One region of the Mycobacterium sp. DL440 genome, then DNA from elsewhere that is predicted to be linked to it. Evidence: riboswitches for the same ligand, from Rfam matches in the RefSeq annotation. Region 1 holds a riboswitch; the other holds the start of a gene.
The links. Region 1 has a riboswitch for glycine ahead of HBE63_RS29230 (L-serine ammonia-lyase). Riboswitches for the same ligand answer to the same signal wherever they lie in the genome.

Region 1 (4,277 bases):
TGCCTCCTGATAGAGATAGGGGTCTGAGCGGACTGCGCTCAAGCTTGCTCCGGGAGGGCATAGATTGTCAACCCAGACTTGAGTCACTCGCGCTCAACTTGCTGTCGGTGTGGTCAACGGGGGTTTTGGCGGATTTGTTCCCGGGATTCCGAGAAATTTCCCGGTAGCCATCGCCGTCAGCATTCGACGACGTTGACGGAAACATTGACCGCCAGGCCACCCATGGATGTCTCCTTGTACTTGGCGCTCATGTCCATTCCGGTGGCACGCATCGTCTCGATCACCTGATCCAGGCTCACCCGGTGGGTGCCATCGCCCCGCAGTGCCATGCGGGCCGCGTTGATCGCCTTACCCGCCGAGATGGCGTTGCGTTCGATACATGGGATCTGCACCAGGCCGCCGATCGGATCGCAGGTCAGACCGAGGCTGTGTTCCATGGCGATCTCGGCAGCGTTCTCGACCTGTTGCGGTGTGCCGCCCAGGATTTCGGCGAGGCCTCCGGCAGCCATCGACGCTGCGGATCCGACCTCACCCTGACACCCGACTTCGGCGCCCGAAATCGAGGCCCGCTCCTTGTACAGCGAACCGATGGCACCGGCGGTGAGCAGGAAGCGGACGGTCGTGTCGTCCGGATCCGCAATTCCGGCCGAGGTGTAACGCAACGCATAGTGCAGGACCGCCGGGACGATCCCGGCCGCACCGTTGGTGGGCGCGGTCACGATCCGGCCGCCCGATGCGTTCTCCTCATTGACCGCGAGCGCGACCAGGTTCACCCAGTCCTCGGCGAAGGACGGATCACGCTGTGGGTCTTCGGCATTGAGCCGGACGTACCAGTCCTTGGCCCGACGGCGGACCTTCAGGTTGCCCGGCAGGTAGCCATCCCGGGACATCCCGTGGGCCTGACACGAGACCATGACGTCACGGATGCGCAGGAGACGGTCCCGCACCTCGACTTCGCTACGGGACACGCATTCGTGGCGCATCATCACCTGGCTCACCGACAGTCCGTCGCGCTCGGTCAGGGCGAGTAACTCGGCGGCTGTGCGGAAGGACCCGTCGGCGCCTCGTCCCGTCTCACGCTGGTCCGGCTCGGATTCGGTGACGACGAAACCGCCGCCGACCGAGAAGTACGTCTCGAGGTGGACCGTGTCACCACCGGACGAGAATGCCGTCAATGTCATGGCGTTCGGGTGCTGGGTGAGCCGACGGTCCGGTTGCAGATGCATGTCGGATTCGGTCAGCGCGATGATGCTCCGGCCGGCCAACGAGATCTTGCCCTGGCTGCGAACGGTCGCAAGTCGTCGTTCCATCTCGTCGGTCTCGACCGTTTCGGGCCGGTAGCCCTCCAGACCCAGCAGAATGGCCGGCATCGTGCCGTGACCGGCACCCGTCGCCGCCAGCGAACCGAACAGGTCCACCTTGACCTCGGCGACGTGGTCAACCACGCCGCGACCGACGAGTTCGTCGACGAACATGCCGGCCGCCCGCATCGGGCCAACCGTGTGTGAACTCGAGGGACCGATCCCGATCGAGAACAGATCGAACACACTGACCGCCATGAGATGACTCCAATTTCGCGCATCGCGGTGACGCGATGCGTCGTCTGGTGACACCTCCCCGCTCTGTCCTGAAACCTGAGAGCTTCGGCGCATGGCGCCTTTTCCCCTTCGGTAAGCGCGACGGATACGCACGCTGTTCTCCAGAGTTGCCTCGGCACTGCGGTATTGGGCCTGAGAGTTTCCCGGAGAGGATTTGCACCTACGGCACCTCCGGAATCGGAGGTTCTCCCACAATGCGTCATCGACGTTTTGAGTTGTGTAACGGATGCTACCCCCGGCCATGAGCGACTAACGTCGATCCAAACCCACTGATCGACGGAGGCTCGCGATGCGTCTATCCACCCGCAACCAGCTCACTGGGAAGGTCACCGAGGTGTCGATCGGCGCGGTCATGGCGACCGTCAAGGTCAAGCTCGACGGCGGTGAGCAGATCGTCACGGCCTCCATCACGAAGGAGGCGGTCGAGGAGCTCGGGCTGCAGCCCGGCACCCCGACGACCGTGCTCGTCAAGTCCACCGAGGTGATGTTGGGGGTCGACTGACCCGTCTGGGTGCCGTCAATCCGCCTGCAATAAGTCCACCAGCGCACCGGCCAGGTCGTGCATGCCGGTGTCGAGTGAATAGCTCTGCTCGGTGGTCCAGCTGACCACCCCACCGACCAGCGCACCGACGATGATGTCGGCGAGTGTGCGCGGATCATGTTTGCGCGTGACCTCGCCCCTCGCGATGCCGTCCTCGACCAGCTCGACGAACGTCTGATGCAGGCCGTAGCCACGCGGTAGCCGCAGCCCGGTGGTGGCGAACATCGCCCCGATCAGCTCGCGGTAGGTGTCGCCGGATTCTGTGAGCGTTTTTGCGATGTCGTCGAACAGCCCGATGAGCCGCGCCGGCACCGGCTCCCCCGACCGGTCGCGCAGCACCTCCTGAAGGTTGAGCAACCGCTGCTCGGCCAGGGCCGCCAGCATGTCCTGGCGGGTGGCGAAGTGGTTGAAGAAGGTCCGGTTCGCGACGTCGGCACGCGCGCAGATGTCTTCGATCTTGGTCGCGTCAACGCCTTGGGACAGGAAAAGATCGAACGCGGCCTGCAGTATGCGTTCGCGCACTTCCTGTTTGCGCCGTTGCGTTCGATCCATGGCCACCGACTTTACCGATGACGCGGTAAAACCGGTCAGCTGCACAGGGATTCCGAGAGCTCCCACAACTGGGCGGCGCGGTGCGGGTCGACGGCGTATGACGCGACCTCGGGCCGGATTCGGCAGTCCGCCAGGTACACCGAGCCCACGCCGGCCAACTCGGGACTCACCGCGGCCCAGACCTGCGTGGCCGCACCCTGGTCGGGCAGCACGAAGTCGTGAAGGACGTCGATGCGTTCGGCCCTCCGGTTCGGCTGCGCCGGGGTGAGGTCGGACAGTGCGGCGAAGTCGTCGCGGGTCATGTGCCGGGCCAGTGAGGTGGCGACCACACCCGGATGCACGCAGTAAGCCCGTATCCCACGACTGCTCAGTCGACGGTCGAGTTCGACCATGTGCAGGACGTTCGCGGTTTTCGACGCTCCGTAGGCGAGGAACTTGTCGTAGCCCCGCCGCTCCCAGTTGGGATCGTCGAGGTCGATGTCGGCCATCGTGTGCCCGTCGGAAGACAGGATCACCACCCGGGCCGCCGCCGCGGCGGACAGCTGCGGAACGAGCAGCCGGGTGAGCTCGAAGTGGCCGAGATGGTTTGTCCCGAACTGCATTTCAAAGCCATCAGCGGTGCGGCCGAACGGGGTGAACATCACGCCGGCGTTGTTCATCAGCACATCGATGGCCGGGGCGATCCTGCTGATGGACTTGGCGGCGGTCCGCACGCCGGCCAGTGAGGCCAGGTCCAACAGGACCGTGGAGACCCGCGAGCCGGGCACCTCGGTACGGATCCAGTCGGCCGCCTCGGTCAGCGCGCCGGGGTTGCGTGCGGCCAGCACTACATGCGCACCGGCCGTAGCCAAGGCCCGCGCCGATTCCCGGCCGAGTCCTGAAGTGGCACCGGTGATCACACATGTCTTGCCGCCCAGATCGATCCCGTCGACCATGTCGAGCGCGGTAGGTACATTCGGTGCGGACATCTATGCCTCCCGGGTAGCGGCTGCCAGGCGCCAGAGCGGCATCACCACGCCTGGGTCGCAGGTTTCCTCGACGATCCATTTACACATACGCCGGATCGGTTCGATACCGTCCTGCGGCGCGGCGATCGGCACGCTGCACGCGTACCCCAGGCTGGTGAGCCGCTGCGCACCGAACAGGCCGAGGGTGTCGCGCAGTTGACGCTTGAGCGATTCGGGGTAGATGCCGATGGTCTGGGTGTAGGAGTTGACGGCCTGGGTGACCGTGTCGATGCTGTCGACCGGCACCACGTTGGCCACCCGCCCGGACAGCATCGACGAGTAGTCCACCTGGGAGTCGTACTGCGACACGACGATCGCACCCTCGCGGTTCCGGCCACCGATCACCCGGTAGAAGTCCTCCGTCAACCGCGACGATTCCACATACTCGAACAGGTCGCGGTCCGGATACCTCGGCGCGGTGCTGATGAACTCGGGCAGCGCGGTCAGTTCCTCATAGATCATCTCGCCGAGCCGGTTGGCATCAGCGATGCCCGCCCCATCGGTTCCGCTCAGCACGTAGATCACTCGCGCGTTCGCGCAGCCCTCCTGATTGGCGACGCCGATGTCGACAGCCGCAGC
Region 2 (4,277 bases), 3.0 Mb from region 1:
GCGGTCAACGTGATCGACTTCGGCACTGGCTCGGACCGAGCCACGTGGGAGGCCGTCGCACAGGCCAGCAGCGGCACCTACCAACATCTGTCCAGCTCGGCCTCACCCGAACTGGCCACCGCCGTCAACACCATGCTGGGCTGAGCCTCACCGCCCTGCCGCGCCGGTGCGCGGTGACCGCGCCGCGCTAGGCGAAAGCCTCGACCGGCGGGCAGGAGCACACCAGATTCCGGTCGCCGTAGGCACCGTCGATACGACGCACCGGCGGCCACACCTTCGGACGGAAACCCTTACCCAACGGGTAGGCAGCCTGTTCGCGCGTGTAGGGGTGATCCCAGTCGGCGACCAACAGGCACTCGGCGGTGTGCGGAGCGCCGCGCAGCGGGTTGTCGTCCACCGACCACTCCCCCGAACCGACCCGGTCGATCTCCGCGCGGATCGCGATCATCGCGTCACAGAACGCGTCGACCTCCGTCAGGCTCTCGCTCTCGGTGGGTTCGACCATCAGCGTGCCGGCCACCGGGAAACTCATGGTCGGCGCATGGAAACCGTAGTCCGCCAGGCGCTTTGCCACGTCGTCCACGGTCACCCCGGTGGCCTTGGTGATCCCCCGGAGGTCCAGGATGCACTCGTGGGCGACCATGCCGTTCTCGCCGGTGTAGAGCACCGGGTAGTACTCGTCGAGACGCCGGGCCACATAGTTGGCCGACGCGATCGCAGTCAGGGTCGCGGTACGCAGCCCTGGGGCACCCATCATCCGGATGTAGGCCCAGGTGATCGGCAGGATCGATGCCGACCCGTAGGGGGCGGCCGAAACCGTGTGCTCATCGGGCAACTCATCGGCCAGCGGATGGCCCGGCAGGAACGGCGCCAGATGCGAGCGCACCGCGACCGGTCCGACGCCGGGGCCGCCGCCACCGTGCGGGATGCAGAACGTCTTGTGCAGGTTGAGATGGCTGACGTCGCCGCCGAAGCGGCCCGGGCGGGCCAACCCGACCAGCGCGTTGAGGTTCGCACCGTCCACGTAGACCTGGCCACCCACGTCGTGCACGGCCGCGCAGATGTCGGCGACGTCGTGCTCGTACACCCCGTGCGTCGACGGATAGGTGATCATCAGCGCCGCAATACGATCGGCATGTTCGGCAATCTTGGCACGGAGGTCGTCGAGGTCGACGTCGCCGTTCTCGCGGCAGGCCACCACCACGACGCGCATGCCGGCCAGCGCGGCCGAGGCGGCATTGGTGCCGTGCGCGCTCGACGGGATCAGGCACAGATCACGTTCGGTGTCGCCACGCGAATCGTGATAGGCCTTGATCGCCAGCAGGCCGGCGTACTCCCCCTGGGAACCGGCGTTGGGCTGCAACGAGATCTGGTCGTAGCCGGTGATCCCGATGAGCCAGTCCTGCAGGTCGGCAATCAGCTTACGCAGACCCGGATTGTCCGACGCCGGCGCGAACGGGTGCTGCCGCCCGAACTCGGGCCAGGTGATCGGCTCCATCTCGGCGGCCGCATTCAGCTTCATCGTGCAGGAGCCGAGCGGAATCATGCTGCGGTCCAAGGCAATGTCCTTGTCCGCCAGCATCCGCAGGTACCGCATCATCTCGGTCTCGGTGCGGTAGGAGTTGAATGCCGGATGCGTCAGGAACTCCGATGTGCGCGTCGCGATCCCGGTGTTCACCGGATCGGCCGCGGGGGCGACTCCGAACGCTTCGAGGACGGCGGCCACGTGCTCATCGGTGGTGGTCTCGTCGCAGGACACCGACACGTGGTCGGCGTCGACGCGCCACAGGTTGATGCCGTTGGCCTTGGCGGCCGCGACCACCGCGTCGGCGCGTCCGGGAACCCGGGCCAGCACGGTGTCGAAGAACGTGTCGTGCACCAGCGCATCGCCGAGTGCGGCCGCGATCGCGGCGGCATGGCCGTGAACGCGGCGGGCGATCGCGGTCAGACCTGCGGCGCCGTGGTAGCTGGCGTACATCGCGGCCATCACCGCCAACAGCACCTGCGCGGTACAGATGTTGCTGGTCGCCTTGTCCCGGCGGATGTGCTGCTCGCGGGTCTGCAGCGCCAGGCGGTAGGCCGGCGACCCATCCGCGTCGACGGACACACCGACCAACCGACCCGGCAACTGCCGGGCGTGCTTGGCATGCACCGCCAGATAGCCGGCGTGCGGACCGCCGAATCCCATTGGCACGCCGAACCGTTGGCTGGTCCCGAAGGCGACGTCGGCCCCGATCTCACCCGGCGGGGTGATCACCGTCATCGCCAGCAGGTCGGCACCCACGGCCACCAGTGCGCCACGCTCATGGGCAGCGGAGATCAGGCTCGTCCAATCCACAACGCCGCCACTCGCGCCGGGCAGCTGCACGATGACACCGAAGAACTCACCGTCGGGCAGCCCCTGGCGAAGGTCCGTGGTGACGATCTCGATGCCGAGCGGCTGCGCGCGGGTGGCCAGCACGGCCGCGGTCTGCGTGTACACATCGGTGTCGACCAGGAGTCGATTCGTCTTGGCCTTGCTCGCGCGGTGCATCAGGGTCATGGCCTCGGCCGCGGCAGTGCCCTCGTCGAGCATCGACGCTCCTGCGACCTCGAGTCCGGTCAGATCCGACACCATGGTCTGGAAATTGAGCAACACTTCGAGCCGGCCCTGGCTGATCTCGGGCTGATACGGGGTGTAGGCGGTGTACCAGGCGGGGTTCTCAAGAATGTTGCGCCGCAGCACGGCGGGAGTGAAGGTGTCGAAGTAGCCCTGGCCGATCATCGAGACCGCGGTCGTATTGGAATCGGCCAACTCACGCAGCTCGGCCAGCGACTGCTCTTCGGTGGCGGGTGCGGGCAGGCCCTCCAGGCCTGGGGCGACCCCGTCGGCGTCGAGCGCATCGAGAATGCCTGCGGGCAGTGCCTTGGCGGCGAGTTCGTCGAGTGACGCCACTCCGATCACCTCGAGCATGGTGGCCACGGCGGCGGCGTCCGGGCCGATGTGACGATCGGCAAAACGCGGTTGATGCTGGTCGGACACGACACTCCCCTGAGGCGCAGACGTGCTGAGACGTCGTAGCAGTCCCTCTCCCTCTGTCGTCGACCCGGTCCGGGCGCCTGAGAGATTCAGCCCCCGCTACAGGACCTTTCCCCATGGGCGGGTACCCAGCGGGCACCACTTTCCAGAGGCATCGGGGCCTGGCGCGGTCCTGGGTGCCTGAGAGGTTGACGGAGAGGTATTGCTCCTTCGGCGTCCGTGACTGGCTGTCACGAAACTCTCCCGCACGAGGGCGATGCGTCGGCAATTCTACCGGCCACTCACCTATGCCCGCGAACAGACACTTAGGTACCCGTCAACGTCGAATTTCGGGTACCTAAGTGTCTGCTCGCGGGAGGAACTGTGCGGAAAAGTCAGCCGATTTTGCGGTCGCGACTTTTGCGCCGCGAGGCCAGCTCATCTTCGGGTGACGCGATGGACTCGCCACCGTCGGCACGCTCGCCCGGGAAATCGGCGATGGTGCCGGTCAGCTCACGCATGGCGCCGGACACCGCGATGCCGAACACACCCTGACCGCCCTGCAGCAGATCCACGACCTCTTCGGCCGAGGTGCATTCGTAGACCGTGGTGCCGTCGGAGAACAGGGTGATGTTGGCCAGATCCTGCACACCGCGCTGGCGGAGATGGTCGACCGCGACCCGGATGTTGTGCAACGAGATGCCGGTGTCCAGCAACCGCTTGACGATCTTGAGGACCAGAACGTCCTTGAACGAGTAGAGGCGCTGGCTGCCCGAGCCGGCCGCACCCCGGATGGAGGGAACGACCAGGGAGGTGCGCGCCCAATAGTCGAGCTGCCGGTAGGTGATGCCGGCGATCTGGCACGCACTGGGGCCGCGGTAACCGACGAGTTCGTCGGGCACCGAATCGTCGGGGAACAGCCCACCCTGCACGGGTTCGCCAGCTGGCCTGACAGGCGGCTCCGCGCCGCTCCCGGTCGCCAGATCCAACTCTTCCTGCCGTGGCGTGTCACCCACTGTGAATCCTCTCGCCGATCGAGCTCGCCCGCGTCGTACTTATAGGTCCCGCACCGCAGCAATCTCTACTGTGGCGGTTTGCTGTGAGCTCGAATGTGTCGAGCATACGCTTCCCGCCGGGCCCTGATTGCCCGCTGCGAAGAAAGTATGGCGTTCGAATTCCCGCCCGATTGACTCCCGCGCCGCGTGTTGACACCGGTATGCCCAGTTGAGACGTATCCGTGATCTGCGGTGGCACAGCAGGGCGGGCGGCCGTCATGTCG

Region 2: it holds a riboswitch for glycine, as region 1 does, so the genes downstream of both, gcvP (aminomethyl-transferring glycine dehydrogenase) here and HBE63_RS29230 (L-serine ammonia-lyase) in region 1, are expected to answer to the same signal.

Annotation. Positions count from the first base shown of each region.
Region 1 is NZ_CP050191.1:6,006,837-6,011,113, reverse strand. It holds gene HBE63_RS29230 (L-serine ammonia-lyase) at 177-1,559, opposite strand; glycine riboswitch at 1,613-1,713, opposite strand; gene HBE63_RS29225 (molybdopterin-binding protein) at 1,888-2,100, shown strand; gene HBE63_RS29220 (TetR/AcrR family transcriptional regulator) at 2,116-2,691, opposite strand; gene HBE63_RS29215 (SDR family NAD(P)-dependent oxidoreductase) at 2,727-3,659, opposite strand; gene HBE63_RS29210 (acyl-CoA reductase) at 3,660-4,277, opposite strand, start outside.
Region 2 is NZ_CP050191.1:2,604,501-2,608,777, reverse strand. It holds gene HBE63_RS12640 (substrate-binding domain-containing protein) at 1-144, shown strand, start outside; gene gcvP (aminomethyl-transferring glycine dehydrogenase) at 188-3,022, opposite strand; glycine riboswitch at 3,177-3,275, opposite strand; gene HBE63_RS12630 (MerR family transcriptional regulator) at 3,394-4,014, opposite strand; gene HBE63_RS12625 (bifunctional nuclease family protein) at 4,270-4,277, opposite strand, start outside.